DNA from 4 places in the Paenibacillus sp. NPDC056579 genome. Region 1 is predicted to be linked to each of the others. Evidence: predicted binding sites of a transcription regulator. Region 1 holds the regulator's gene; each other region holds the start of a gene.
The links. The regulator LexA, encoded in region 1, represses DNA repair genes until DNA is damaged. The targets are predictions, from matches to a motif close to CGAACATATGTTCG.
Positions count from the first base shown of each region.

Region 1 (5,958 bases):
ATGCAATGTAACAAAAAATCCCTATGCAAAACAGTACGATCGGCATTACCCAGCTTCGTCCGCGGATAGTCACCGTGCCGTCGGATGCCGTTTCGTTTACCAGCGGCTTGCCCTGCTTCGTTCTTACTTTATTGGCAGCTTTGGAGTTTTTCTGAACCATTCGTTCCCACTTTCGAGACATGCTTGTTATCTCCTTATAGAAGTCTTTACGACCCTCATTATACTCGACGTGCGAATTTCTCAATAAAACGGTAAGGGTAATCGTCTTCCAACGCGCTGACCCGGTCGAGTCTTGTCCAATGTTCGTCCGTGAGTCTCCAGCCTACGGACCCCATATTCTCCTCGAATTGCTCGAGTGTGCGGGCGCCAAAGATCGGGGATGTTATGCCGTTCTTATTAATCAGCCAGTTCAGCGCCACTTGAGCGGGAGTTTTGCCGATTTCATCGGCAATAGCGGTCACCTCGTCCAGGATGCGGAAGTTTTTATCCGTATTTCGGAGCTCCCATCGGCTCTCCCCGGCCTTAGAAGATAACCTTCCCTCAACCGGCTCCTGGCCTCTTACATATCTTCCGGTTAGAAATCCGCCGCCGAGCGGTGCCCATGGAATGACACCAACCTGTTCCTCAAGACAGAGCGGAATGACTTCACGGTCCATTTGACGGCTAACCAAACTATATTGCGGCTGAATGGATATGAATCTGGCATATCTTGCAAAATCACTATAGCTTAATGATTTCATCAGCTGATACGCCAAAAAGTTGGAGCAACCGATGTATCTGACTTTACCAGATGTCACCAGGTCATCCAACGTTCGAAGCGTTTCTTCAATCGGTGTAATTTGGTCCCATACATGCAGCTGATACAAATCGATGTAATCCGTATTTAAACGCCGCAGGCTCGCTTCTACACCATCCATAATATGTTTGCGCGATAAACCGACATGGTTCACATTGTCACCGGTAGCAAACCGAACCTTTGTAGCCAATATAACATCGGAACGGCGCTCCTTTATCACTTTGCCAACAATGACTTCCGATTGACCGGAAACGTAAACGTCTGCAGTATCTATGAAGTTCCCTCCGGCATCCAGAAACCGATGAATCATCTGAATGGAGTCGGACTCGTTCGTGGTATTACCGAAAGTCATTGTCCCCAAGCACAGCTCGGAGACGGCAATGCCGCTTCTCCCCAAAACCCGATACTGCATTATACTCTTCTCCCCCGATTACTGCTTGTTCTCATCGTCCACAAATTTAATATTATCCAGCTGATTGCGGAGATTGCTCTTGAAAGCTTCTATATAACGCTTTCTTAATGTGTTGCGCTCTTCAATCTCTTCTTCAGTCAGTTCAGACGACTTCGCTTTTCGTGCCAGTTCATTAATTCGCTTGATGTATTGATCGTGTTCTGATTCGTTCATTCCAATCCTCCTGGTTATCGCGTGTCTGGTACATGAAAGCACAAGAACAGACAGCGCCAAATGCATCAAATTATACTTTGACATTACAGGATTCGATTGTCAAGAGCAGGAACAGATCCGTACTCAAACGTTAGGGTAAGACGAGAATTTGTCCTTCATGCAGCACATTCGATTTAAGCTGATTCACTCGCTTCAATTCATATATGTATTCCGAAACATTCTGCCCTTGCTCAAGGTGCTCGTTCGCGATGCTCCAGAGCGTGTCGCCTCTATCGACTTCTACCGTCGACTTCAACGCGCTTCCGTTAGCCGCGGCTAACGCGTCTTGATCTCCACCGAACAGGGAGATAAAAAGACTTAGTATGATTATCAACAGCCCTGCGGCCAGCAAAGCGCCTAGCCTGGCTAGCTTTACTTTATTCATAGACTTCTTATTTGCCTTATGGTTGCGGTTGTGAGTAGATACCGTGCTGCGGATTAATTGTTCATTCATATACATGTTCAACGACCCCCAAACATTTGTTCTGGTATTAAATTAACACGAACAAATGTTTGTGTCAACCGTTTTTTTCGAACTTATGTTTGTACGAACTCCGGTTCTGTGTTATACTTTGGATAATAATTACCAATACTGGAGTGATCGTGATGAGCAAACTATCCAATCGGCAGCTGGCGATACTGGAATTTATAAAGAATGAAGTAAAAGATAAAGGATATCCGCCTTCCGTTCGAGAAATCGGTGAAGCCGTCGGACTTGCTTCCAGTTCTACTGTGCACGGACATCTGGAGCGTCTTGAGAAGAAGGGCCTCATCCGCCGCGATCCAACTAAACCGAGAGCCATAGAGATCACTGACGGCTCCTCTACCGAAGGCAGCCAGTTCGACCTGTCCGTTGCCCGGGTGCCATTGATCGGACGCGTCACGGCCGGTGTACCGATTACAGCTACGGAGAACATCGAGGACTACTTCCCTCTGCCAAGCCACTACGTCGGCGACCACAATGTGTTCATGCTCAGCGTTATCGGCGATAGTATGATTGAAGCCGGGATCCATAACGGAGACTACGTGATCGTGCGCCAGCAGCAATCTGCGAACAACGGTGACATTGTAGTAGCCATGACGGAGGATGATGAAGCAACCGTGAAACGGTTCTACAAGGAGAAGGATCATTTCCGTTTGCAGCCGGAGAATCCTACCATGGAACCGATTCGCTTGAATCAAGTTACCATACTGGGACGAGTTGTCGGAGTATTTCGCGACATCCATTAACATCAAACAGCCGGGATTCACGGAGCCTTCGCTCCTGATCCCGGCTGTTTTTTCTTCTTTCATAAGCATTACCGTTGCTGCATCCTGCTTATTAACACACTCAACCTTTAGACAAAAAGAAAACCCGGCGCCATCCGGCACCGGGTCGTTCCTTATTAATACAGAGTCAAATACTGCTCGCGCTCCCAAGCATGGACTTGCGTGCGGTAAATGTCCCACTCGATTTCTTTAAGCTCTACGAAATGCGCCAGAGCATGATCGCCCAAAGCATCGCAGATCACATCGTCTCGCAGAAGCTCATCCAGGGCCTGCTTCAAATCAACAGGCAAGCTAGGAATGCCTTGCTCCTCGCGCTCTTCCTCGGACATCACATAGATGTTTCTGTCTGTAGGAGGAGGAAGCTGCATTTTATTCTTAATGCCGTCCAATCCCGCTTTCAGCATAACGGCCAGAGCCAGATAGGGGTTCGCCGCCGGATCCGGGTTCCGCACTTCTACACGCGTGCTCAATCCGCGGGAAGCAGGAATACGGATCATCGGGCTGCGGTTGCTCGCAGACCATGCAACGTAGCATGGAGCTTCGTAGCCTGGAACCAGACGCTTGTAAGAGTTGACCGTCGGGTTCGTAATCGCTGCGAATGCGCGGGCGTGACGCAAAATACCGGCCATATATTGTCTTGCTGTTGCGCTTAGGCCCAGCTTGTCGCTTTCGTCATAGAACACGTTCGTTTTGCCGTTGAACAGCGATTGGTGGCAGTGCATACCCGAACCGTTCACGCCGAACAAAGGCTTCGGCATAAAGCTCGCATGAAGACCGTGCTGTCTGGCTACCGTCTTAACGACCAGCTTGAACGTCTGGATTTGGTCAGCCGCTTTGATCGCACTCTCGTATTTGAAATCGATCTCGTGCTGACCTGGAGCTACCTCGTGATGGGAAGCCTCGATCTCGAAGCCCATTTCCTCCAAAGTCAATACGATTTCGCGGCGGCAGTTCTCGCCCAAGTCCATTGGAGCCAGGTCGAAATATCCGCCTTGGTCGTTCAATTCCATTGTCGGATTGCCGTTCTCGTCGGTCTTGAACAAGAAAAACTCCGGCTCCGGTCCGACATTCATATCGGTAAAGCCCATTTCCTCGGCTTCCTTCAGCGCAGCTTTCAGAATGCCGCGCGGGTCCCCAGGGAACGGACGGCCGTCCGGCAAGTAAATATCGCAGATCAGACGGGCTACGCGATCCTCTGTTACCCATGGGAATACGACCCATGTGCTCAGATCCGGATACAAGTACATGTCGGATTCTTCAATACGAACGTAGCCTTCGATGGAGGAGCCGTCGAACATCATTTTGTTATCCAATGCTTTCTCCAGCTGGCTTACCGGAATTTCCACGTTTTTGATCGTGCCCAGCAAGTCGGTAAACTGAAGTCGGATAAAGCGTACATTTTCTTCCTTCGCAATGCGTAAAATGTCCTCTTTTGTGTATGTTTTATCTGTCACGGTCGATTTCTCCTCCTTGGTATCACTAAAATGACAGAGCATGTTCGAAAGACGAACTTAACCCTTGCTCTGATGAAGCCTTTTCATTTCTTGAAGAAACGTGAAAGCTCTCCTTGAATCAAAGATACTTGCCCCCGCTTACCTCCGCCCAGCAGCTGCTGTTTCAGCATACGGTGAAGTTGGGAATCAGTCATCTCTCTTCGCTTCACTTCCGATTGCTCGTTGAGGACCGTTGCTTCCTCGGAGTCTTTGGAAACCGGCAGCAGCACTTGCTTGATGCCCGCTATGTTAACTCCCTTTTCGATCAAATCTTTAATCTCCAGCAGCCGTTCCACATCGTTAAACGAATAGAGCCGCTGATTCCCGCCGGTTCGGGCCGGAATAATAAGTTCATGCTGTTCATAATACCGGATCTGTCTTGCCGTCAAATCGGTAAGTTTCATTACAATCCCAATCGGAAACAGTGCCATATTGCGGCGAATATCATCACTCATGACCTTTTCACCCCTGTTAACAGAAAACCTAACCCCATTGTAACCTCGCTACATAAACGTGTCAAGTTATGTTAGGTTTATGCGATGTATAGGGTGCTACAGCAAACCGCGATCGATCATGTTCTGCAGTGCTGTCAGCACGCCTAACTTGCAGTGGGAATACGTTAATCCGCCTTGCATATAGGCGATATAAGGCTCGCGGATCGGCGCATCGGCAGACAGCTCCAGGCTTCCGCCTTGAATAAACGTCCCTGCCGCCATGATGACCGGATGCTCGTATCCCGGCATATCCCACGGCTCGGGAACCACATGAGAATCAACCGCGGCCGCCTGCTGGATACCCTGTACGAATGCAATCAGATGCTTATCGCTCGTGAAGCGGATCGCCTGAATCAGATCGGTTCTCGGATCGTTCCAGTGCGGATGGGTGACGAAGCCCAGCTCTTCGAATACCGCAGCGGCAAAAATCGAGCCTTTGACTGCTTGTCCGACGAGATGGGGCGCCAGAAACAACCCCTGATAAATGCTGCGAGTCGTACCGAGCATGGCGCCTACTTCCCCGCCGATCCCCGGTGCGGTCAACCGGTACGAAGCGAGCTCGACGTATTCGCTTTTTCCAGCAATGTATCCGCCCGTGGCAGCAAGGCCGCCTCCCGGATTTTTGATCAGGGAGCCCGCCATCAAATCGACGCCGACCTGAGTCGGCTCTATAAGCTCAGTAAATTCGCCATAGCAGTTATCTACGAAGACGATGGCATCCGGCTTGATTTCCTTGACGAATCGGACCATCTCCCCGATCTGCTCGACCGTAAAGGAAGGTCTCCACGAGTAGCCGCGGGAGCGCTGGATACCGATAACCTTCGTCTTCTCGTTAATTCGTGAGCGGATCGCTTCATAGTCCGGCGCCCCGTCTTCTAGCAAGGCAACCTCGCCATAGGCGATGCCCCAATCCTGCAGCGAGCCCTTCCCGTCTCCAGGCTTGCCGATTACCTTGTGTAGCGTGTCGTAAGGCCTTCCCGTAATCATCAACAGCTCGTCCATCGGTCTTAGTACGCCGAAAAGCGCCGTTCCAATCGTATGAGTCCCAGACACAAAATGCGGCCGCACCAAGGCGGCCTCCGCTCCAAACACTTCTGCATACACCAGATCCAATACTTCCCGGCCCCGGTCGTTATAGCCGTAACCCGTAGAGCCCGAGAAATGATAGTCACTTACTTTATGATTTTGGAAGGCCCTAATGACCTTCCATTGATTTTGGTCGATAATGCGGTCGATTTCTTT
Region 1 covers NZ_JBHTVD010000001.1:269,075-275,032, reverse strand. Annotated here, with positions in the region: gene ACFQ88_RS01410 (hypothetical protein) at 1-181, opposite strand, end outside; gene ACFQ88_RS01405 (aldo/keto reductase) at 219-1,208, opposite strand; gene ACFQ88_RS01400 (DUF896 domain-containing protein) at 1,227-1,421, opposite strand; gene ACFQ88_RS01395 (LysM peptidoglycan-binding domain-containing protein) at 1,552-1,920, opposite strand; gene lexA (transcriptional repressor LexA) at 2,067-2,690, shown strand; gene glnA (type I glutamate--ammonia ligase) at 2,846-4,225, opposite strand; gene ACFQ88_RS01380 (MerR family transcriptional regulator) at 4,267-4,677, opposite strand; gene ACFQ88_RS01375 (methionine gamma-lyase family protein) at 4,774-5,958, opposite strand, start outside.

Region 2 (5,958 bases), on a different contig from region 1:
GTTTCAGTATAAAATCCGCAGCCCCGAGCTTAATCGCCTTCTGCGCGATAACAAAATCGTCAAACCCGGTCAAAAATACGATCTTCAGCTTTGGCAGCCGCTCTGTAATCCGCTGAGCCAATTCAATTCCGCTTAGCCCCGGCATGCGAATGTCGGACAGCAAAATATCGGGCTGCAAGCTCTCAATCCGTTCCAATGCGGTAATTCCGTCGCCGGCTTCCCCTACCAGCTCGCAGCCGACCTGCTCCCATGGGATGGTCTGCTTTAATCCTTCCCGTACCAGCCATTCATCCTCCACAATCATCACTTTATACATGGGTTTCCCCTCCTGGTGTCTCCATTGCCGGTATGTTGATCGTTATTATCGTGCCTGATTGCGCTTCGCTCTCTATCGAGAACCAGCCCTGCTCGCCAAAATACAGCTGTATTCTCTTAATTAAGTTTTCCAGCCCGATCCCTGTCTTTTGCTCGTTTGACGATGCGAAGCTCCCGGCCTTCATACGCTCCAATATGTCTTCGGGCATTCCGACTCCATTATCCCTTACGTGAAAAATAACCCGGTCGCCTTCAAGCAATCCTTGGATGTGAAGTATGCCTTTGCCCGGCTTCATTTCAAGCCCATGGGTAATCGCATTTTCTACAACGGGCTGCAGCAGCAGCTTCAGCGTATACAGCCGTTCCACTTCCGGCGCGATATCGATTATCGCTTCAAACTTGTCGCCGTAGCGCATTTTTTGAATAAATAAATAATTGCGGATTTGCTGCATATCCTCGCGAATAGTGATAAAAGGGTTCCCTTTGCGGATGCTGAACCGGAGAAGCTCTCCTAGCGAAATCGCCGTGCGGCTGATGTCGTCGAGCTTATGAATCCGGGCCATCCAATTGATCGAATCCAGCGCATTGTATAGAAAATGCGGGTTAAATTGAGCCTGAATCGCTTTAATCTCCGCCTGCTGAACCATCAGCTGCTTATGATACACCTCATCGATCAGCTGCTTGATCCGTTGGACCATAGCGTTAAAGCTCCGGCCAAGCTGCCCTACCTCATCTCTATATTTGGAGGTAAAGGAAACATTCAAATTGCCGCTCTCCACTAAGTACATTAACGACTTCAGCTTTCTTAGCGGACCTGTTATCGTGACGGACAACACAAACGCAAGCCAGCATGTAACGAGAACGCCGATGGCCATTACCCAGAAGGTCAAGTCGCGGATGCTCGTGCTTTCTTTGGTCAACACCGCAGTAGGAACAACGCTAATCAGCTTGAAGCCGGTGCTCTCGGAAGTATCGTAAATGACCATGGACGGCGCTCCGCCGCCTTCCGACCCTTGCTTGAAGAACCCTTTACTTCCCGAAAGCACTGCATTCACATAAGGCTCCGCCAGCTTCGTCCCGACTTTATGCTTGGAGGGAGTGCTGGAAATAATATAGCCGTTGCGGTCGAGAAGGAATACTTGTCCGCCTTCAGCCAATCGCGCTTTGTTATATTTGTCCGCTAACCCGCTTTCCATAATGTCGATAACGATATACCCCAGCTGCTGATTGGTGTTGATGTTCTTCAGCATTCGGCCGCTGCTCAGCACGATGCCGAAATCGTCGGTTTTTTTCATACTGTAGTGGGTATCCCAGACGACATTGCCGTCGGCGAATCTCATTTTGCGAAACAAGCCCCAATTGGGGTTGTAATCGTCGTATTGACCAGGAAGCAAATCCCCTGAGAAATACCGGTCTCCGTTCTCGCCGAGCAAATAGATCGCGATTTCCCAGCCTTTGAATCCTAAAAACGTTTCCAAAATGTCGCCTATCCGCTTTTGATCCTGATGCTTTTCCGCAAGCGGACGGTTAGGGTCCTTAGCCAGAACCTCTTGGATTTCGCGATTGCTGTACACATACATCGACAGCTGTTCGATATCTTTGACAAAATAGCTCATGCTGTAATTGACTTGAGACAAGTTTTCCAGTATGGTCCTGCATACCTGATCCCGGACGACCTGTGACGATTTGTAATACGAAAAGGCACCCAACACCGCTAGCGGCACTACGGCCAAGGGTAAAAATAACAGCAGCAATCTCTTCTGCAGGCTTGCGCCTAGTAAAGCGCCGCGCAGCTTTTGGATACCGGACTTCACTCAGGTTCACTCCTTTAGCTGTATCGTTCATGTTGCAATGACGTCCTGAATACGGTTTCATTTTGCCGAACTTTATTAAACATCAATTTATTATTAACTTGGCTGCCTGTCAATAAAGAAGATGCTATCCCAGCATTTACCGCAAATAAAAAAAATGGACTTCGAGATATATCGAAGCCAATTTCATAGGGAGAATCATGATTTAAGAACCTCAATAACATCTGAAAAGTTGAATAGCTGCCAGTCTCCCTTTGCTTCTATCTTAACGAGGTATTGATCCAGCAGTCCAGGGTAATTATCCAGTCCCGTGACGATTCCCGTTATATTTCTAGTTTCATGCTCACCATAAACCCTTACACAGACTTCAACTGCCTTTGCCTTGGAATCCCTCAGTCGCCTAAACATTTCCTGCTGCTCTTCTTCGGTCAGCACTGGCTTTCTCCACTTTTCATCCTGATCATAATAAAATACATTCTCTTCACGATACTCTGGGAGCATCATACCGGAAGATTCCCTGATTACGTTTGCTTCTGAAGTCCATTTGGCTGGTTTCATGACTTCCTCCTCATTGAAATTCGATATTACTAATATACGAACAAACGTTCTATTTTTCAAGTATAAAAAAAAGCCCAGATTTATTCATCTGAGCTTTCCTTAGTAACCTAGTCAAAATCGTACCTCTGCTCTTTGAACGGATCTCCATACATGTGATAGCCGTTTCGCTCCCAAAAGCCCGGCTTATCCTTCTCCATAAACTCAATGCCGCGAACCCATTTCGCGCTCTTCCAGAAATACAAATGCGGCACGACCGCCCGTACCGGATAGCCATGATCAGGGGTCAGCGGCTGCCCGTTATGCTTCAGACCGAAGAATGAAGTATCCCGCATAAAGTCATCCAGCGGCAGATTCGTCGTCCAGCCGTGCTCGGCGTGAAGCATGACGTATTGGGCTTCCGGCTTCAGCTTAACCCGTTTCAAGACCTCGCTGACCGCGATGCCCTCCCACTCGTTATCGAGCTTGGACCATGTCGTCACGCAATGAATGTCGTTCGTGAACTGCTTCCGCGGCAGCTCCATGAATTGGTCGTAGCTAAGAGTAACCTCTTCCTCCACAAGCCCGAACAGGCGAAAATCCCACTTGCTCAAATCGCTGTAATACGGCACGCTGCCGTAATGCAGAACCGGAAACCCCTGAGTCAAGGTTTGCCCCGGCGGTACTCGATGCTCAATGTCCTTCATCATACTCATAAGCAACCTGCCTCCTTCGACTGGCTGTAATAGATGCCTTTATTCCCTTATTATGCCCGAACCGCTCGCCGTTCTTCCAGCTGGATATCTGACGTAGGGAAGCAGACCTCCACCGTCGTACCAACGTTTAATTGGCTGTAGATCGACATCGTCCCGCCGTGATGCTCGATGATTTTTTGGCTGATCATCAAGCCAAGGCCCGTTCCGCCCTCCTTGGTCGTAAAAAACGGCTCACCCAATCTCGGGAGCTTGTCTTCAGGTATACCGCAGCCTTCATCTATGATTTGCACTCGGGTAAAGCACTCGGAATCATCGGATAGATGGATCCGGATAACGCCTTCCTGATTCATCGCTTCAATGCCGTTTTTAATAAAATTGATGAACACCTGCTTGATTTGATTCGGATCGCAGTATACCGGGAACAAGTCGCCCTCCGCATCCAGCTGAATGTCGATGTTTTTCATGATGGCCTGCGTCCCTATTAGAGCCTGGACCTCCTCCAGCACTTCTTTCAAATTCATGCAGCGCAAATTGGTGGTCTGAGGCTTCGACAGCATCAACAGCTCGCTGACGATCAGCTCGATCCGCTCGAGCTCTTCCTTCATAATCGCCAAATACCTTGGAAATGAATGCTCCGAATACATCATCAGCTTCACGAAGCCCTTCAGAGCTGTCAGAGGATTGCGGATTTCATGAGCTACACCTGCGGCCAGCTGCCCAACGACTGACAGCTTCTCCGACTGCCGCAGCAGCTCGTCCGTCTTCTTTTGATCGGTAATATCCTTTACTACGATGTAACAACCGACGATTTGCTGCCTGATAATGATCGGAGCAGGAGTAATTAACAGATTAATAAATCGGCCGTCCTTGTGCTTAATGCTCAGGTCTTCGCGTTCGGTCATTTCCCCCTGTAAAAATTGCTCGTACCACGCCAAGGCGCGGATCATATCATCCGGATGCAGCAAATCGGTAAAATGAAGCTGCACCAGCTCCTGTGCGCTGTAGCCCGATATGGTCTGAGCCGCCGGATTGGCGGACACGATATAGCCTTGTTTGTCCAAGGAGATGATGCCGTCCGGATTGTACTTTTTCAAGGAAGTATACCGGTCGATCGTTTCTTCCAGCAGCTGCTGCATTTTATAGCGTTCGGTAATATCCTGCACGGTTCCGTGCATTTTGTAAGGCTTATTATGTGAATCGTATATTACGATACCTTGAATATGTACGTATTTATCGGTTGATGTGGATGTCAGGATGCGGCATTCCAGGTTATACGGCTGCCCTTCCCGCGCCCGTTTTATATTATGAAGCACCATGTCCAAGTCATCGGGATGGATATACGTAATCAACTTTTCGAATTTGCCGCAGAATACTTCGGGCTCGATGTCGCAAATACGCATCAGCTCTTCCGACCAAACCACATCGTTGGTGAGCAAATCCCATTCCCAGCTGCCGATGGATGCGATTTTTTGTGCCTCGGCCAAATTCCTTCTGCTATTTTCCAAGGCCTGCTCGGTCTTAATACGCTCGGAGATGTCGCGTCCTATGGCCAGAGTCGTTTCTACCTTGCCTTGTGCATCGCGGATAAATTTCATCGTGGTCTCGAACCAGACATAATGTCCGTCGGCATGGCGATAGCGGTAAGTGATCTTATCCGTATCGCTGTACGTTCGCCCCATCAGGTAGGCCTTATCCTCGGGATGAACATAATCCAGGTGCTGCTTCCCGACTAGCTCCTCCGGATAGTAACCGAGCAAATAGCGAACGGCAGGTGAGATGTACAGACAAACTCCCTCCGGCGAATTAAAAGAAATGATGTCCAGAGAGTGCTCGGTTATAACGGAATACAGCTGATTCGACTGCCGCTGCCGGGTCATATCCGTAAAGTGAATATAGAAGCATTGAGGATTGCCTATCTCATCACGGATTAACGACATATGCTGCGAAATCCATACCGTTCGCCCGGATTTGTGCCAATAGCGAACTTCCAGGGAGCAGGAAGTGCTCCCTCCCTCCAGCATGTCCTGAACAAGCTGATCGGCAATTAACAGGTCCTCCCGGCGGGCTATCGTTCGATAATCCAACGAACTAAGCTCATCCTCATCATATCCGAGCATGTTGCAAAGTGCCCGGTTCACCTTGGCCCATTCACCATGGACGGATGCAATAGCGATACCGATAGGTGCATGCAAGAACGCATTTGCATAAAAAGAAGGGTGATCCGGATGCAATGAACACATAAAGCATGACGCCTCCTTAGCTTATCCAACAGTTACCAGTAATCGGTATTCGAAATGCGATCATTGCGTATGTAAGTTTAACCTTTCTACCAGCTTATGAGAAGGAAGCGTCAGATCCGCTTTTATCGTGCAAGACAAAGGCTCGCTCAAGCTATCGAGAAAATGAGCGATCACGCCGGCAAAGCCGCGCCGATGAAGAATCGTATCCCAGCTGCCGAATCCGCCTGCCCTCGGCTGAGCCTCTTTCTCCATCCATACGGCCGATTCCATATTGACCACCTCGGCCGAACGCCCGGCTCCATGCAGCTCGAGCTTCTCCAAGTCCGCTCCTGCACGCCGCGA
Region 2 covers NZ_JBHTVD010000014.1:101,495-107,452, forward strand. Annotated here, with positions in the region: gene ACFQ88_RS34510 (response regulator transcription factor) at 1-316, opposite strand, end outside; gene ACFQ88_RS34515 (sensor histidine kinase) at 309-2,129, opposite strand; gene ACFQ88_RS34520 (YolD-like family protein) at 2,325-2,684, opposite strand; gene ACFQ88_RS34525 (sulfite oxidase-like oxidoreductase) at 2,792-3,376, opposite strand; gene ACFQ88_RS34530 (PAS domain S-box protein) at 3,427-5,616, opposite strand; gene ACFQ88_RS34535 (Gfo/Idh/MocA family protein) at 5,677-5,958, opposite strand, start outside.
Region 2: ACFQ88_RS34520 (YolD-like family protein) is a predicted target of LexA. The motif match lies at 2,722-2,735, and genes of this name have one in related genera.

Region 3 (5,958 bases), on a different contig from region 1:
CGTTGGTGTTCAAGTTAATTTTGTAAATCCGGTTTAAGCTCGCCCCGTTCTCTACAGGATACGACGAGCCCATCACATAGACTTCGTCTCCGATGACCGTCGTCGATCTGTCCCCTGCGAAGCCTCTGCCGCCGCCGTTATCCGTAATGTGCCATCCATAGATAAGGTCGGGCTTCCCTACGCTGCCGCCGTTCCGGTCTTCCTGCCCTGCTGGCGCCAGCGACAGATTGTTGCCCCCTGGCGGTACCGATTGACGGATGATCAAGGTGCCGTTCGTCGTTGGTTTAAAATCGAGGTAGCCCCGGTGCTCCAACGTCGCCTTGCCGTCGTCCCCTACTTTGCAGTAAACGTCGGAGCCCATGGTAGCCCCTCCTACATGGTAGGAGAACCACAGCTCGTCATTTGCCGTCCAAAATTGCAAGTAGTTATTGAAGTCGTAGACCGACTCTCCGTTATACGAATACACCCGTTGCTTGCTCGAGGTATCCTGTTCCGGCGCCCTGTAAACCTGAACCGTAGTTCCTTCCGTTTCGGTAAAATAATAATAGCCTTTAAACAAAGCCACGTTATTGCCGCCTGCGGCAGCCGAAAGGCTGACCTTCTCGACTTTGGGATTATCTGCGGTAATCGCAAGTCCTGCCGACGGGTCCCAGACGTAATCCCAGCCGAACTCCTCATGCGCGAATTTCCATGTCAGCGGGAAGTAGGTCACATCGCGGAAGGTTAGCAGCGGGTAAGGCTCCTTGGCGTTGTCCACGGTTTTCCCGTTGATCGTAATCCCAAAGGAAGAGATCGTTGCCCTGGCGCTGCCCGCGTTTTTATGGTCTGCTGCGTAAGCTGCATAAGACGACGTCACGCTGCCCTTGGCGATGCTGAGTCCGTCCTGCGCCGACCATCCCGTTTCCAATCCGAGCAGCCTCGAATCGTACCATGTCATAGGAACGTACGTTATATCCTTGTACACCAGCAGCGGGTACTGACGATAATCATTTTCGACCTGATTTCCGTTCAGCTTCACTTCGAACTTCGGCAGCGAAACCGCTACGCTCTGCTCTGCAGCGCTGCTCTGACCAGGTGCGGCCATCACGCTAAGCCCCATCACACAGGCGGCCGCAAATAACCATTTGTTTTTCCCCATACGGTCATCTTCTCCCTTTACCGCAAGTCTTTGCAATCCTGAAATATAGACGAACGACGGCCCCGAAAGGTTACGCTCCTTTTGTCCCCATCCACAACAGACCAGGCGGTCAGATGATCCCGAGCTGCTCTCCTAAGAGCAGAAGCGCTTCGTACGGGTCTCCCTCCAGTCCAAGGATTTGAGCAAAAGCGGGCTCGGTTTTCACTCCCTGCTTTTTCAATCGAATGACTTCCGCTTTGATGTGCGCGGATTGGCTGCAAGAAGATGATGCTCTATGATCATATGACGGTAGGCATGCTGCTGATGTACCGGCAAAGGCTGGGCGAATAATTCAAACTCGAAGCCGGCGTATTGAAAATTTGCTTTTACCGCCGCCACATCTCGTATCGTTTTTTCTTTCATGGCATAGCTGTCATAAGTCCCATACAGGGCGGTCCATTCCGCCTTCATGCCCTCGAAATCATATGCTTCCATGACGATATCCAAATCGGAGCCTTCGACATCGATGCCTATAGGCACAGTACCGCATAATACAGGGTGATATGGAGCCAGATCAGCCAAAATACCGAGCTCGCTGATCGCCCGATAAGCCCGGCGCTGAATCTCATTACCGGACTGCAAGTAAGCTATCGATACAAACGAATGGTTTGTGTCCATGTTACCGCGCCCCGTCCCTATGAGAGACGCTCTTTAGCAAGCACCCATCCGCCGCTTTATGCCCATTCTTAATATTCGCCACTGTTTGCCCGTGCCGCATCCGCACCGTTTCCACCGCTCTTCCCCGAAATTGTTTTACTCCGTCCCTGCTTCAGGATACAAAAAAGAATATTTTACCATAGGATCCCGCGGTTCCGGAAGCCCTTCTTCCAATGGAAATTCCAGCATCACCCATTCCCCTCCCCGCGCCTGCCGAGCACCTACACTAGGCTTTTTCATCAAAAATTCATTTTCCAAAAAATTCACTTGCATAACGAACAAGTGTTCGGTATATAATAAATACGAATGAACGTTCGCATAGCGGTGGTGATGAGTTGTGAGTATTAACATGAACAGAACAATCGAAACAGAAGAGGATATTCAAATCATCAAGGAGTTCACTTTGCTGCCCATATTGCTGGATATGCTGGCAAGGGATATTCGCGAGCTGGAGCTGTACCGGGATAAGATAGTGTACTATCATGCTGTCGCTTATCTTAAGGAAATCGAGCAATCCGTTTATGCGGAACTGCACACCCTGAAGAACAAGATGAGGAAGAACAACATTAAAATTTTGACTACGGAAACGAGCACGCTCGGCATTGACGTGGAATATAAGGTTCGCGGCTACATCCATCATTTTAAAATGTTAAGAAGCTTGATCAAGGCAGAGCTGATGACCATGCTGACGAAGTTACGGGGGCGGTTAAAATGAGCGGAACAAGCACCAGAACGATTTTTCTGGCGGACTGCCAGAGCTTTTATGCAAGCGTCGAGAAGGCGGATCATCCGCAATACAAGAATAGACCGGTGGCGGTGGCGGGCGATCCGGCGCGCCGGTCGGGCATTATTTTGGCCGCTTGTCCAATCGCCAAGAAATATGGAGTCACGACGGCGGAACGGCTGGGCGAAGCGTTGGCCAAGTGTCCGGATCTCGTTGTCATGCGTCCCCGCATGCAGCACTATATCGATGTTTCCCTCATGATTACGCAAATTTATAAAGAATATACGGATCTTGTAGAAATCTTCTCGATCGACGAGCAGTTTCTCGACGTCTCCGGCAGCCTTCGCATATTCGGAGATGCGGTGACCATCGCCCGCTCCATCCAGCAAAAGGTGCTCCAGCAAACCGGCGTTTGGGTGAGAGTCGGCATCAGCTCGAACAAAATTCTCGCCAAAATTGCGACGGACATATGGGCGAAAAAGAACGACACCGGCATATTCACGCTGGACCCCTCGCAGCTTGAAGAGCTATGGAAGGAGCCCGTGCAAAAAATGTTCGGCGTCGGCTCGCGCATGACGGCTCATTTCGCCCGCCTCGGGATGTTCACGATCGGCGATATCGCCAAAACGCCGCTGCCGCAGCTGAAGCAGAAGTTCCGGGCGCGCTTCGGCAAGCAAAGCGATATTCATGCCGAGGTCATGTGGAGAACGGCCAACGGCCTGGACGATTCTCCGGTTACGCCGGGCACCTTCAAGACGGCGCCCAAATCGGTAGGGCACATGATGACGCTGCCGCGAGATTATACGGAAAACTCGGAGGTCGAGACCATTTTGCTGGAGCTGACGGAGGAGGTATGCCGTGACTGCCGGCGCAAAGGGTATATGGGCTGGGTCGTTTCAGTCAGCTGCATGTGCAGCCCTTACGAATCGCCCACCGGCTTCTCGCGGCAATTAAAGATGCCGGACCCGACCAACAATACGAACGCCGTCTATGAGTCGGCCAAGACGCTGTTTTACCGTTACTGGGACAAAATGCCGGTCCGCCGTATGGGCATTACGCTCAGCAATCTTGTCGACGATGATACGTATCAATTGACGCTGTTCGACGATCAAATCAAGCTGCGGGCTCTGGATCGCGTTACGGATACGATCAAGGAGCGTTACGGCAGCGCTGCGATCATGAGGGCGTCGTCGGTAACGGCGTCCGGGCAAGCGTTCGACAGGTCGCGGAAAATCGGGGGGCATTATAAATGAGCAAAAAACTCGAAGGCAACGGATTGTGGGAATCCAGCCGGATGATGCTGCCGCAGCACAAGGAGCAGTCGATGTCGGTTCCGAACGAGACCTCTTCTTCGGCCGCCGAGCCCCCTACCCGCAAGGAGCTGGAGCTGATGAGAGAGTATATTCTCCTTCCCGTCGCGCTCCAGATTGTCGAGAAACGAAGCATCGAGGTCGAAATGTCCTCCATGACGCTGAAGCTGCTGTATTCCGCAGCGGCCAAAATATTGGCACGCAAAATCCGCGAAGACGTGCAAAAATCGCGCGCCGCCCTGCTCGAAAAAAACATTCGTCTATTCGAGGAGTCCAAGGACGATACGGCCCTTTATTACCGTTATGTATGTCGAGGACGGGAGGACCGGTTTACTATGACCAAAGACTTTATGCGGGCCGAAATTAGCGCCAGAATCGGACGATACGCCAAAAGCCTCGTCGCCACCTTGCAGGAAGCGGTACGAAACAAGAAGTAACGCTTCGCCAGAGGTGCATGCGCTCTTCCCTCTTGCTCACGGACACGGATAATCAAGCCGCGGATAGGTAAACAGCGTCCAGGGAATAATATAACGCAGGCGGTTTCCAGCTTTGGTGCATTGCACCGCCGTCATTCCGGCACATAGGGATCGCAGCCCGGATGACCGGCGGGATTTAAACGCTAAGCGCTCTGACCTGGAAGGGATTCAGAGGGCTTTCTCTAATGCCGATGAGAAACCGACCTGCCGAATGTTTACCATGTCCTTATAGACGGAGGGATCAGCGCTTGAACCGTGAGAAGGGTACCCTATCGATTTTTGCCTTGGGAGGCGTAAATGAAATCGGTAAAAACATGTATGTCGTTCAATACGCCGACGACATCGTCGTCATCGATTGCGGCTCTAAATTTCCGGATGAGAGCTTGCTCGGCATCGATCTCATCGTTCCGGAAATTACATATTTGAAGGAAAACAGCTCCAAAGTTCGCGGTATGATCATTACCCACGGGCACGAAGATCATATCGGCGGAATCCCGTATATATTGAAGCAGCTGAATATGCCCATTTATTCGACGCGGTTAACCAAAGGCCTCATCGAAATTAAATTGACGGAAGCCGGGCTGCTTGCCGATAGCGAACTGACGGAAATTACGGCGGATTCGACCCTTCGTTTCGGGTCTATTACCGCGAGCTTCTTTAGAACCAACCACAGCATCCCGGATTGCCTGGGCATTGTGTTCCACACGCCGGAAGGGGTCGTCGTGCATACAGGCGACTTCAAGTTCGACCTTACTCCGGTCAATCATCAATATCCCGACGTTCACCGGATGGCGGAAATCGGCAATAACGGCGTGCTCGCTCTATTGTCCGAGAGCACGAATGCGGAGCGTCCCGGCTTCACACCTTCCGAGAGCAACGTAGGCGAGCATATTAAGGAAGCCTTTATCAAGGCGCGGCAAAGGATTATCCTGTCCACCTTTGCCTCCAACGTGCACCGCCTGCAGCAAGTCGTCGACGCGGCGGCTCTCACGAACCGCAAGCTGGTCCTGCTTGGCCGCAGCATGGTGAACGTGGTCAAGATCGCCGCCGAGCTCGGCTACTTAAGCATACCCGAGGGTATGCTGATCGAGCCGGGCGAGGTCATGAGCCTTAGTCCCGACAAAGTCGCCATCCTTTGTACGGGGAGCCAGGGAGAGCCGTTGGCCGCTCTCGCCCGATTGGCGTCCTCGAGTCATCGCCAAATTCAAATTTCGCCGGGAGATACGGTCATCCTCGCGGCCAGCCCCATACCGGGCAATGAGCGGAATGTATCGCAGATCATCGATAACTTGTTTCGACTGGGAGCCAAGGTCGTTTACGGCTCCGGGTCCACCACCGGCATGCATGTATCCGGGCACGCGAGCCAAGAGGAGCTCAAGCTGATGCTCACGTTCATGAAGCCGAAGTATTTTATCCCTATCCACGGGGAATACCGCATGCTCCATCAGCACCGTGTGCTGGCCGAATCTGTCGGAGTAGATCCCGACCATATTTTCATTCTTGGCAACGGGGATGTCGTCGACATCGAGGATCAGACGGCGCGGCAGGACCGCAAAATAGCCGCCGGCAACACGCTCGTAGACGGCTGGGGCATCGGCGATGTCGGCAATATTG
Region 3 covers NZ_JBHTVD010000002.1:447,512-453,469, reverse strand. Annotated here, with positions in the region: gene ACFQ88_RS09510 (DUF5050 domain-containing protein) at 1-1,138, opposite strand, end outside; partial or broken gene ACFQ88_RS09505 (DUF4269 domain-containing protein) at 1,248-1,795, opposite strand; gene ACFQ88_RS09500 (YhjD family protein) at 2,184-2,549, shown strand; gene ACFQ88_RS09495 (DNA polymerase IV) at 2,546-3,811, shown strand; gene ACFQ88_RS09490 (YhjD family protein) at 3,808-4,305, shown strand; gene ACFQ88_RS09485 (ribonuclease J) at 4,593-5,958, shown strand, end outside.
Region 3: ACFQ88_RS09500 (YhjD family protein) is a predicted target of LexA. The motif match lies at 2,138-2,151, and genes of this name have one in related genera.

Region 4 (5,958 bases), on a different contig from region 1:
AGTGAATCCATCATACACGTCTCAAACATGCCCATCCTGCGGTCAGCGTAACAAAGCAAAAGATCGAACGTATCAATGCACCTGCGGATATACAGCGCATCGAGATCGTGTCGGTGCAATCAACATCATGCGTCAACCTGTGGCAGATGGTAACAGTCTGTCAGCCTAGATAGCTATATGCTCTGATCTAGGACGGGCTATTGAACTAGCCCTTAACTTAGCAGTTGGGCAAAGCGGAAACGAATGCGCCCGTTAACTAGCTAAGAATCCCACCCTTTCGAGGGTGTGGAGGTTCAATACATTTCTATTATCCTTTAACTGGATTTTTAATGGGGATAGTATTTGGATTATTATATTATTTTTCACGTTCATTAATACCTTCTATAATTGTACATATTTTATGGAATCTATTTGCTACAACTCTCAATAGTCTCAATAACTAATCGTGGTGGGTCTTCGACTAACTTGAGTAGTTTTGAACACAATCATGACACAAGCTCAATCCGTTTGAGAGTCTTTATAGGTTTTCAAGAACAGATGAAACAAGTAGCATCCACTTACAACGACGGATTGCTATTTAGGTCACAGCCAGAAATAAATTTATATAAAGCATTGAAATCAAGGGGAGTATCATTTGCACCATATTCCGGATGGGTATATTCTTAAATCGGGGGATCGTGACGATTGGTAGCAGTCCTAATGCTGCAGCCGGTGAGGGAATTCTAATCAGGAGTAACAAGAATATGTGGAACAACGAAAAGCCGGATCCAGGTATTTTGTATAACGCAAAAGGCGAGATCGATTTTCAATATGAAGATAAATAAACCGATGTCTTTATGGTCATAAAAGGGGGTTCGGTTTGAAGGAACAGGCCTTATAACACGCTAAGGAGGAGGAAAAGTGTTATAAGGCCTGTTATTTAGGATACAGAACTAGCGTCTGGACCCGGTAAGCTGTTGCTCACCAATTTGGACTAATCGTTTTGTTATGTTTCCACCAATAGCTCCCGCATCGCGAGTGGCAAGATGTCCATTGTAACCAGTTGGGGATAATTGAATACCTAACTCTTGGGCCACCTCATACTTCAGTTGATCAATTGCTGCCTGTGCTTGTTGTACTACTAAAGAATTGTTTGCCATGTTGGTAATCACTCCTTTTTTTGGTGTAATTGTATTATCCAAAAGAGTGATTTGGACTATACGTGGAAAATTTATCCTTAGTAATATCTTTATTTGTATTAACCCCTTGCTATCCAGAAGGCATTTTTGGGTCGTTTTAGAAGAAATTTGAGGAATGGGTCCGTCGTTTGCAAAAGAGGCTTAGAAAGGAAAATTTGCCGCTTAGGCTTCCTAGTTTAACACTAATTTTGCGGAGAAATCTATTCCACAATTATTAGTAATTTCCTTATTTTGGTGGTGAGTATTTTGATTAAGTTAAAAAATGTATACCATGATGGATTGATTACTGGAATTGGTTTTGGGGATCAAAGTACGATCATATTTAGAATTAATTTAAATGTTAATTATTATATATATGAACACATGGATGTTGTTGACTTAAAGTTTGAACATATCTCAAACTACTCAGATTTTTTAGAGCATTTAAATGGTGGGGAAACAATTCTCGTAAGGCAACCTATTGATAATAATAGTATTTCACTGGATAGGTATTTAAGAATTGATGGCATTATGTTGGCACGTAATAAAATACAAGAAAATTATATTATTACAATTGATATAGACCATCTAGGTGTATTTGGATTATTGTGTAGAGCATTGAGGATAAAGGGGATGTTTCGATTAATGAGCAATATTGGATGTAGTTTTAAAATGAAATTGGGGGGCTTTTGAAACCATGTTATCAAGGATTTATTGATAAATATCTTAATCTTAATCCATTATAATTGAGATTTTATGAGAAAGTGAGAAGAATGAATGAATCCGCTGATGGGATAAACTTTAGTATTTCAGCCAAACCATTATATATACTGGTAGGACTTGCATTTGCTTCTGTTTTAATAGGCTGGTTTTCATCAATTGTTGTTCCAAGATTTTTTGCTAAATATATTTCTATAGGACTATTTCTTGTTTCATTTTATTTTTGGATCAAGTCATTTTAAAACAATATAAATAAAAAAACTGGTGCTATAGCGGACACCAGCTTTTATATGAACCTATTACAATGATTATCGTACCATGTTCATTGTGTAATGTAAATGAGGAGCTTCGATATTATGTTCATATCACGAAATCAACCATAACAGGAGTCCTCAGGAGCCCGGCCTTTGTCCAATTTCGTAATTTTACTTTTACACGCAGCCGCGGTTCAAGATAAACAAATTCTCGGTCTTCTCCACGTATTAGTTGATCTTTGACACCATAAAATGCCATCTTTTGGCGTGGAGTTACCCCGAGCTCAATTATCCCTAGCGGTCGACCGTGCCCATCGGCAGCTAGCCATCCAAATTCGGCCTTACGATAGCCAGAAATAAAAACCTCGGTGTAAGTCCAATTAATGATTTTAAGCCAGGCACTCGACCTGCTGCTCACATATATCGAATTGGCACGTTTGGCGACGATCCCTTCCATGCTGAGCGATTCAATGTGGGAGTATAGTTCCTCGCCTTTCTCCTCGACAGTGGGTATGACCGTCATATTCGGATTACCAAAGGTCAATGATGCAAGTAGCTCTTTACGTTTATGTAATGGGTAACCGCGCAGATCTTCGCCCTTATACTGCAGGATATCGAACACCACATAGTTTACCGGTCTGGTCTCCGCAGCCTGCCTGACCTTTTCTAACTTCCTCAATGAGAAACGTTCCATTATGGATTCAAAATCTACTCGGCCAAATTCATCGGTTGCCGCGACCTCTCCATCTAGAATTACGTTGTCGAGTCCGAGATTTACTAGTTCCGGATACTGCCGCGTGCAGTCGTTGTTATGCCGTGTATATAAACGTGTCTGGCCGTTGATCCTGGACAAGATGAGTCGGTGACCGTCGATCTTTGGTTCAAAAATGTAATCGTCATCGGAGAACGGTTCCGGCGCGGTTTCAAGCAACATCGGCTGAATATACACAAAAATCACCTCAACCGCCATTATAGCTCAACAGTGCAGCTACGACCTTCGGTAACTTGTGGTAAGAAAAATTCATTGCACGGGTGCCGAGGCACGCTTACAATGGGGAAAGAAAATACATTCCCGGAGGTTTCCCATGATCGAGAAGTATCCATTACTGAACGAACCCGACAAGACGATGTTTGTATTTGCCAAGAACGGAAAGTATTACGGTCACATCATTAAAAACAAGACGGCGAAGGCAGCAGCTAAATTCATATTTGAAACAGTTAAATTCGATACAATCGAGGCACTGAAGGCGGAATATCCGGAGCAGGTGACAGCGAAATGAAGCGGAACAGGTTGTATAGAGGATTCCGTGAACTAACCTCAGAGATTCACCTTCATTCGGCTGCTATCGATCGTAAGCCGGTCATCGTATTTCATGGCGAAGAATTGATCGGCAGCGGTGTAATTGAGGAAATAACGGATGTTTCCATAAAAATTAAAGGCGAACGGTATATGAGGCAAGCCTGTAAATTTGTGCATGCGAAATAATAATCTGCTCAGGAAAATATTACCTGGGCTATTTTTCTGCTTGAAAAAGGGAACATTTGTTCGTATATTGGTAATATAGAAATTTACAAGGAGGGCGCTCATGAAACCCATAAATTAACAGCAGGCGAGAATGTAATGTGGGAATCGCCAAGAATGAAACTGCCAGAGCATCGTGAGCAGAGCGTAATTCTTTATGAACAGGAAGATAAATTGAAAAGGCCGGAGATAACTGAGGAAGAGCAACAAGAGATGTTTGGCAAGCTGAAGGTTTCTAAAGCCAATGCTGTTGAAGTCTGCATCACGGTTTTTAATGATTTCGAAATTCAACAAATAACAGGAGTTGTAACTGGGCTTGACAAGTATCTTGTCAAAATGAAAATAAATAACGATTGGCAGCTGTTCAAATTTGAAGGCATAATTGGGGTGGACATCGATGGCGAAGGATATTGAGCGGAAGCTTATTCGTATTTTGGCGAATTTTTCAACCTTACATCATAGGATGCCGTCGATACGGGAAATTGAGATCAAAACGGGCCGTAGTCGCGATGGAGTTTATGAGGTTCTTGCTGAGCTGACGAAGAAAGGGTTTCTTGAATGGTCCAAAAATGATCCGGAGAGAATTATTCTCCTGAACGAGGAATACGATCCAAAGCCCAGGACAAGCGGTATCTGGAATGCTTACGGTTCCAATTAATGATTTCGCTGGGAATGGAGGATTATGTCGCCCCGCCGCGGACGAGCAACTCACTTGTAGACGTTAAAATTAGCGTAGCTTCAATTTTTCACATTAAGGAGAGGGTCCTAATGATAAGCAAAGTTGAGAATAGCAAACCAGAATTTAAATATATACCCTGTGATTGCTGCCAGTATCCTGTTGCTGTGCCGGTAAATGCGTCTGAAGCTATATGTATTGCATGTCCTCAATGTGGTAATAGATCATGTATGTGATAAACCATGAATCGAAGCTGCGGATAGTATAGATTATTTAAGTTCTTAGTTGTGACAATGAATGAGCATATAATTATATATATTTTAGGATATGTTTAGTCCCAAAATCATTCCCTGACGAGAAAATCGTCGGGGATTTTGTTATGTGGTTACATGGATCATGCGGTGTAGCTATCCCATATTAAAGTTACAGTATTGGGGAAAGTGCAATCGGGCAGGATACTTTAACAATCAGGGACTGAGGATTAAGCGAAGATGTTCAGTTAGGATATAGTAAGAGGGGATATAGTAATATTGGGCATTGGTGGGTAAGTACACAGAGATGTTGGAGCTGCAGATCTTAAACTGGGATTGCTGTGGTTCTGGACGGATACAACAAATTCTTCCATGGATCACATGTTACTAACACCATTAATTGCTGCAATAATTGATGCAGTAAAAAATTTAAGTGATAGTTTAAAGATTTGTAAGGATGTGAAACAACCCGCTGTGAAATATCTCCTATAGTTGATTTTACTTGTTCTTTTATAATTTGACGTGACCAGCTTCTTCGTTTAAATTAAATTTATACCAAAATTCAAGGAGATAGGGAATTGAAAAAAGGCAGTTTGGAACATTTGAAAAAATTAAATCGACACCTCGTATTGGAAACGATTCGTTCCAATCAGCCGATTAGTCGGGCTAAAGTAGCGCAAAAGCTAAACCTTAGCCGTTCGACCGTTTCCGCTATCGTCGATGAATTGATATCCAAGAAGTTTGTGATGGAGACCGGGTTCGGTTCATCTACCAGAGAAGGTGGGCGAAAGGCGATCGAGCTAAGGTTTAATCCGCGATCCGGCTTTGGAGTTGGGGTCGAGCTTTTGTTAAAGGGGCTGTTTATTTGTATCACGGATCTTGACGGGTATGTTGTCTGGAAGGAACGGTGGGAAACCGATAAAGACTTTCGGACGATTTACGAATGTATTCTCTCAAGCTTAGATAAAGCTTCTGTGTTGATGGATGCTGTGATCGCAGTCGGTTTCTGCATTCCCGGATTAATCAACTGCAAAGAAGGAATTATCGTCGATGTACCCGAATTTGGCTGGAAAAATGTCCATTTTGTTGATGAAATGAAGAAGTATTTAGCCAAACCGATCTACATTAATAACGATGTGAACTGTGCTGCTTTATGTGAGAGATGGGTTGGAGGGGCAAAAGACCTGGATGATTTTATTTACATTTATATTGGTTTGGGATCCGGTGTCGGCAGTGCGATAGTTGCTAACGGGAGTTTGGTGCTCGGAAAAGATTTTATGGCCGGAGAGATCGCGTATTTTCTACTTGAGGAAGATGTGTCAAGCAATCGGATGAACATGCCCGGTGAATTCGGAATTTTTGAGAAAAAGATATCGGG
Region 4 covers NZ_JBHTVD010000006.1:494,305-500,262, reverse strand. Annotated here, with positions in the region: gene ACFQ88_RS24400 (RNA-guided endonuclease InsQ/TnpB family protein) at 1-169, shown strand, start outside; gene ACFQ88_RS24395 (CPBP family glutamic-type intramembrane protease) at 267-443, shown strand; gene ACFQ88_RS24390 (alpha/beta-type small acid-soluble spore protein) at 933-1,139, opposite strand; gene ACFQ88_RS24385 (hypothetical protein) at 1,425-1,850, shown strand; gene ACFQ88_RS24380 (ATP-dependent DNA ligase) at 2,238-3,080, opposite strand; gene ACFQ88_RS24375 (hypothetical protein) at 3,217-3,411, shown strand; gene ACFQ88_RS24370 (hypothetical protein) at 3,408-3,617, shown strand; gene ACFQ88_RS24365 (YolD-like family protein) at 3,753-4,067, shown strand; gene ACFQ88_RS24360 (LexA family transcriptional regulator) at 4,051-4,311, shown strand; gene ACFQ88_RS24355 (ROK family transcriptional regulator) at 5,159-5,958, shown strand, end outside.
Region 4: ACFQ88_RS24365 (YolD-like family protein) is a predicted target of LexA. The motif match lies at 3,667-3,680, and genes of this name have one in related genera.